Regions from separate parts of the Janthinobacterium sp. CG_23.3 genome, predicted to be linked through region 2. Evidence: predicted binding sites of a transcription regulator. Region 2 holds the regulator's gene; each other region holds the start of a gene.
The links. Region 2 encodes FNR, which switches genes on or off when oxygen is low (the NO sensors DNR and NnrR bind a similar motif). Its sites were predicted from a motif close to TTGATNNNNATCAA; they were not measured.
Positions count from the first base shown of each region.

Region 1: a site for FNR is predicted at 1,373-1,386, ahead of ACFDR9_RS21045 (DUF3079 domain-containing protein). Genes of this name have one in related genera too.
Region 3: a site for FNR is predicted at 856-869, ahead of ACFDR9_RS00385 (PHA/PHB synthase family protein). Genes of this name have one in related genera too.

Region 1 covers NZ_JBJXIB010000107.1:7,171-9,434, reverse strand. Annotated here, with positions in the region: gene cphA (cyanophycin synthetase) at 1-758, shown strand, start outside; gene ACFDR9_RS21045 (DUF3079 domain-containing protein) at 1,094-1,291, opposite strand; gene ACFDR9_RS21040 (isocitrate lyase) at 1,713-2,264, shown strand, end outside.
Region 2 covers NZ_JBJXIB010000018.1:26,046-28,309, forward strand. Annotated here, with positions in the region: gene ACFDR9_RS07100 (DUF2892 domain-containing protein) at 1-180, shown strand, start outside; gene ACFDR9_RS07105 (sigma-70 family RNA polymerase sigma factor) at 167-685, shown strand; gene fnr (fumarate/nitrate reduction transcriptional regulator Fnr) at 836-1,597, shown strand; gene ACFDR9_RS07115 (FixH family protein) at 1,670-2,194, opposite strand; gene ccoG (cytochrome c oxidase accessory protein CcoG) at 2,212-2,264, opposite strand, start outside.
Region 3 covers NZ_JBJXIB010000001.1:104,779-107,042, reverse strand. Annotated here, with positions in the region: gene ACFDR9_RS00385 (PHA/PHB synthase family protein) at 1-765, opposite strand, end outside; gene ACFDR9_RS00380 (aldehyde dehydrogenase family protein) at 916-2,264, opposite strand, start outside.

The DNA.
Region 1 (2,264 bases), on a different contig from region 2:
ACGTCGCCGCGACCGGCGTCGCCGTGCTCAACGCGGCCGACCCGGCCGTCGTCAAAATGGCCGCCAACTGCCGCGGCAGCGTCACCTTCTTCGCCGCCGACCGCCAGAACCCGGTGATGTCGCTGCACCGCGCCCAGGGCCACCGCGTGCTCTACGTCGAGGGCGGCGACCTGGTCGCGGCCGAAGGCGCCAGCGTGCACAGGTTGGCGCTGGCCGGCGCGCCGATCACGCGCAACGGCGCCATCGGTTTCCAGGTTGAAAACGTCATGGCCTCGGTGGCCGCCGCCTGGGCCGTCGGCGTCGACTGGCAGGCGATCCGCGCCGGCCTGGCCTCGTTCGCCAACGAGAGCGACAACGCGCCGGGCCGCTTCAACGTCTTCGCCTACCGCGGCGCCACCGTCATCGCCGACTACGGCCACAACCCGGACGCCATCCTGGCGCTGGTGAGCGCGGTCGACAGCATGCCGGCCAAGCGCCGCTCGGTGGTCATCAGCGGCGCCGGCGACCGCCGCGACGAGGACATCCGCCAACAGACCGCCATCCTCGGCGCCGCCTTCGACGACGTGCTGCTGTACCAGGACCAGTGCCAGCGCGGGCGCGCCGACGGCGAAGTGGTGGCGCTGCTGCGCCAAGGCCTGGCCGGCGCCAGCCGCACCAGCCATATCGACCAGATCAACGGCGAGTTCGTCGCCATCGACACGGCGCTGGCGCGCCTGGGCGAAGGCGATTTGTGCCTGACGCCGGGCGTGACTGGGTAGGCAGGTCTGCATACCTCCTCGCCGTGCATCTGGTGGGGGTGGAGCGCCATACCCAAAAAAAAAAACCCCCCCCCTTGGGTGTTTTTTTTTTTTTATCGCCGGTACTAGTTCATGACCATATAGATCACGACCAACACCACCGCCGGAACACCCAGAATCCATCCCAAGACATACTTACCCATGATTATCCCCCCTGTTGAATTTTATGCGGTGACTACCTGGCCAGAATGCCGCGACGACGCGGCGCCGTCGGTGCGATAAGGCATAGAACAAGGTATCGCACATAAAAAGATTTCCGATCGGCACGGCCGCGGCGCCTTCCGCGGCGCGCCGCGTCAGGGCTTATCCTTCGGCTCGGCCTTGTCGGCGGCGTCCAGGCCCCAGTCGTTCCAGTCCTCGCCGAACAGCTCAACGGGGTGCTGGGTGCGATCCGAGCCGTTTCCACAACGCATAGCGTCGGCCGCGCAGTATTTGTCACAGCCCCAGCAGATACGCTCGGGGTTCTTGGGATGGATGGGAAATATCTTGGCCATGTCGCTGTGCCTGGGTTGCGGTCTACCCAATTGACTCTAGCCCCGGGCTAGGGGGCGGTCAATCGAATCCGCCCGGCAAATTTGTCCTCGATCAAGTCGTTTGAATAAAATGGGCACGGGCGGGCTCGCGCTGAAAAACAATCCCACATTATGAAAATTCAACTGCGCCGAAAAACGGCGATTTATCCCATTTTTTGAAAATTGATTTCACATACCGAAAAATATTGTGTAAGCCTTTGAAAACGAAAGAATTAATTTCAGTCATATGTCTTATATAAGACTTGGCGCAATCGGAAAAAACGTCTATTATTTATACATGCAGTTTGCCTTTATGCAGCGCCAGTTTTTTCGTAAGAGCGTGAACAGATCCAGACGCTCAATGCGGTTTTATCAATCTTGTTTTACTATCTAGGAGATTCACATGTCACAGTACCAAGACGACATCAAAGCCATTGCCGGTCTGAAAGACAAAGAAGGTAGTGCCTGGAACGCGATCAATCCTGAATCCGCTGCACGCATGCGTACCCAGAACCGCTTCAAAACCGGTCTGGACATCGCCAAGTACACCGCCAAGATCATGCGCGACGACATGGCGAACTACGACGCCGACCCATCCAAATATACCCAGTCGCTGGGTTGCTGGCACGGTTTCATCGGTCAACAGAAGATGATCTCGATTAAGAAGCACTTCAACAGCACCGACCGTCGCTACCTGTACCTGTCCGGCTGGATGATTGCCGCCCTGCGCTCCGAGTTCGGCCCCTTGCCTGACCAGTCGATGCACGAGAAAACCGCCGTTGCCGACCTGATCAGAGAGCTGTACACCTTCCTGCGCCAAGCCGACGCGCGTGAGCTGGGCGGTTTGTTCCGCCAATTGGACGCTGCCGAAGGCGCCGCCAAGCAGGCGATCCAGGACAAGATCGACAAGCACATCACCCACGTCGTGCCGATCATCGCCGATATCGATGCCGGT
Region 2 (2,264 bases):
GCCGTCGCCGGCCTGCTGGCGATCGCCTTCGGCGTGCTCGCGCTTGGCGGCGCGGCCGGCGTCGGCCTCGCGCTCGGCGGCGCCGGCCTCGTCGCCTCCGGGCTGTTCGGTTTCTGTCCGATGTGCGCGCTGCTCGGGCGCCGCCTGGACCGCGCCGGCCGCGCCGATGACGCTCGCTGAGCAACACCGACCGGTGCTGGACGCCGCCCACGGCGGCGATCCCGCCGCGCTGGCGCAGTTGCTGCGGCTGTGCCAGCCCGACATCCGCCGCTACGCCCGGCGCTCCTGCCTGCTCAGCGACGTCGACGACGCCGTCCAGGAGGCCTTGTTGGTGCTGTCGCGCCGGCTCGGCTCGGTGCGCCTGCTGGCGGCGTTCTCCGGCTGGTTGTTCAAGGTGGTGCGGCACGAGTGCCGCAAGCTGGCCCGTCTGGCGCTGCGCCACGCTCCCTACGACGACGAGCGCGCCGAACGCTGGCTGGCCGCGCAGGACACGGCCGGCCTGCGGCTGGACCTGGTGAACGCGCTCGAATCGCTGCCGGCCGATTATCTGCACATGATCCTGTTGCGCGATTTCGCCGAGCTGAGCATCGCCGAAATCGCCGCCCTGCTCGGCCTGACGGCGGCCGCCGCCAAGAGCCGGCTGCACTGCGCCCGGCTGCTGGCGCGCGAGTATCTGGTGGGCTGAGGCGGGCGCCTGGCGTCGGGAGCGGCCGCCCCGGCGTAGTTGCCATATAATTAAATCGACCAACCCCGGGTCGTTTAGTGGGCTATTGCCACTTGGTAACGTCGGGATGCGATAAACTCCATGACAGCCTCCGAATAGGTATATCCCGCTATGCTCACAGAACTGCCCGCCCTGACCCTGCCCCGCGTTCCCGTGGAGGTGTTGCGCGCGCGCTGCTCCACCTGCAGCATGCACCAGTTGTGCCTGCCGATGGGCCTGGACATGGGCGATATGGACCGGCTCGACCAGATCATCGGCCGGCGCCGCAAGGTGCCGCGCGGCGCCACGCTGTTCCGCATCGGCGACCCGTTCGTCAACCTGTACGCGATCCGCCTCGGCCATTTCAAGACCTACCAGATCAACGCCGGCGGCGAGGAGCAGATCACCGGCTTCCAGATGGCCGGCGAGCTGCTCGGCATGGACGCGATCAGCGCCGACCGCCACCATTGCAACGCGGTGGCGCTGGAAGACAGCGAGGTGTGCGAAATCCCGTTTTCCAGCCTTGAACAGCTGCTCGGCGAGATGCCGACGCTGCTGCGCCATTTCCACCGCATGATGAGCCAGGAGATCACGCGCGAGCAAAGCGTCATGCTGTTGCTGGGTAATATGCAGGCGACCCAGCGCTTCGCCGCCTTCATCGTCAACCTGGGCTCGCGCTACGAGGCGCGCGGCTATTCGAGCGTCACGTTCCAGCTGCGCATGTCGCGCGAGGAAATCGGCAACTACCTGGGGCTGACCATCGAGAGCATCAGCCGGCTGTTGTCGAAGTTTAAGAAGGAAGGCTGGCTGCGCGTCAGCAACCGCGAAATTGAAATCCTTAATCCGGCCATGCTGAAGGCGATTACCGCCGGTACGCCGGAGGCTTGCGCCTAAGCCGCCGGCGACGCCGGTCGGCTGGCCCACGCCGTGTAACGGAGCTGGGCTAACCGACCTGCGGCAATCCCATCAATCGCTGCGCAGCGCCACGGCGCGCTGCGTCGGCCAGGTCCAACTGCCATCCAGGCGCCAGTCGCGCCGGGCGTTTTCCGCCAGCACTTGCCAGCGGCTGCGCTCGAACAGCGCCAGCGGCGCGCTGAAGTTGCCTTGCGCGTCGGGCTGGACCGCCAGTTTGATGTCCTTCTCCGGTTGCGTCGCATGGGCCAGGTGCAGCAGCAGCGGCGCGCTGTAGGGCAGGCCGTGGCTGTCGATCTTGCCCACCAGCACGGCGTTGGCGGCGTCGTAGCGCAGCGCCGCCGTCAGCCCCAGCGCGCTGGCCGCGCGGTCGCGCCGCAAGTCCTGGTTGATCGCCTTGCCCTTCTTGTAGTAGTCGCCCACCACCAGCGCGTCCTGGCGCGAAAACGCCAGGTAGCCGGTGTAGCTGCCGGCCACTATGACGATGAAGGGGCCGAGCATCAGCAACCACGGCCAGCGGTGCGTGTACCAGGGGCGTTCGGCCGGCGCCAGGGGGCGCAATGGCAATACGTTCGACATGGTTTCTCCTTTATTGCTTAGCGCGGCACAAAGAACACCGCTTTTTCCATCACGTGCAGGCTTGGGTCGT
Region 3 (2,264 bases), on a different contig from region 2:
GTACTGGATGACCTCGATCAAGCGGTTGCGGAACACCACCTGCCCCGGCGTGACCGCCACCTCTTTGCCAGGGCGAAACGCCTCGGCGCCTGGAGGCGGCTCTTTGTTTCCCTCCCGCCGCAAGTCTTCCAGGAAATTGGCTGCGCCGCGCACAAAGTTCTTGCCGCCTTCCCTGGCGGCGGCGGCCAGCACTTCGGGGTTGGTGGCGATAAAATTCACCGGAGACACCATGTCGAGCAATTGCCGCGTGACAAATGACGCCATGTGTTCGTGGTGCGCCGAGACGCCGCTGATGCCGGTCATCGCGTTGTGCCACCATTGCTGGTTGAGCAGGAAGCCTTGGCAAACCACGTTGTACGGCCAGTTTTGCCAGGCCGGGTCGCGAAAGCGCTTATCCTGCGGCAAGGGTTCGATACAAGGCGGGCAGGGCTGCCCGAGCGGGAATTGCGTCGCCGCGCAGCGCGCCGCGTAGGCGCCCAGCTTGAACTCCTTGCGCACCGCTTTCTGTATCAAGGCCTGCCATCGACCGGGGGAACTCATCAGATGCATTGCCCAGTCGGCGTACGCCACCGCGACGCTGATCGGCGATATGCCGTGGGTGGCCCGCGCAACGGTCGCGTGGATCGCCCGGTCGATTATGCTGGGCACCTCTTCGTCGTTCCAGCCCGGCACCAGGGTTTCCAAATGTACATCGCCGCGAACCGGACGCCTGCCGGAACGCAAGTGGACAGGCAAGCCCGCTTGCCTTGTTTGCGAAATTTGCATGTGAACGCTCCTGCAAAAGTTAGGCGATGCCACGGCCCCTCAACATTGGACGGCGCGCGGGGCACGATGTTTCACCCTTCTCGACACGGCTGGAGATAGATCAAACGCATGAACGTGGTGAGCGGCCGGCAGGCACCGGCCGCCGCACCCTTACAGCATTGGCAGGCGCATCAAATCGACTGTTTTGCGCACCAGATAGTTGCGGTTCTTGCTGTACGGCGGGAAAAACAACTTAATCAGCATCAGCGGCGACGAGCGCATGACGCCGCGTTCGTGCGAAAACGCGCGGAAGCCATAGGCGCCGTGGGCCGAGCCGATACCGGAATTGTTGACCCCGCCAAACGGCAGGTTCCCGTGGGCAAACTGGGCGACGCAATGGTTGACGCAGGCGCCGCCGGAGCTGGTGCGGGCGAGCAGGGCGTCGATATGCGCCTGCTTGCGGCTCCAGACATACAGCGCGAGCGGTTTTGGACCGGCGTTGATGGCGGCGATGACCTCGTTTAGATCGGTATAGGCGAAAATCGGCAGCAGGGGGCCGAAAATCTCCTCGTCCAGAATCGCCGCCCCGGCCGGGACCTGGTCGAGCAAGGTCGGCGCGATAAAGCACTCGGCCTCGTCGAGCGTACCGCCGGCGCGCACCACGGCGCCGCGCGCCAGCGCGTCCGTCAGCAGCGCGGCAACCCGCGCCGTGTGGCGGCGGTTCACCATCCGCGTCAAGTCGGGGCTGCGCTGGTGCTCGGCGGCCGTCGCGCCGTAGCGCGCGTCGAGCACCTTCTTGCATGCGGCGATGAAGGCTTCCTTGACGCTGGCATGCACGTAGACATAGTCGGGCGCGACGCAGGTTTGGCCGTTGTTGAGGAACTTCCCCCACATCAACGTTTCAGCGGCCAGCGCCAGGTTCGCGCTTTCATCGACGACGGTCGGCGACTTGCCGCCCAGTTCCAGCGTCACGCTGGTCAAGTGCTTGGCGGCGGCGGCCATGACAACCTTGCCGACGGCCGGCGAACCGGTGAAGAAAATGTGGTCGAACGGCAGCGCCAGCAAAGCCTGGGAGGTGGGCAGGGTGCCTTCAAACATCGCCACCTCGTTTTCCGGGAATACCTCGCCGATGATGCGCGCCATCAAGGCCGACACCGCGGGCGTCATTTCGGACGGCTTGACGATGGCCGTGTTGCCCGCGGCCAAGGCCGAGACCAGCGGGCCGAAGCACAGGCTCAGCGGATAATTCCACGGCGCGATGATCAAGACCCGGCCGCGCGGTTGGTACTGGACCCAGGCCGAAATGCCGAGCATGGTGCTGGTCGGCCACACCTTGGTCGGCTTCATCCAACGCTTCAACTGGCCGATCGCATGGCGCATCTCGTCCATGACCGGCAGCAGCTCCGACATCTCGACCTCGGTCGCCGATTTGCGGAAATCCTGCGCGAAGGCCGCATACAATGCCTCGCGCTGCGCCATCATCGCCTCGCGCAGCTTCTTGATGCGGGCGATCCTCTCCT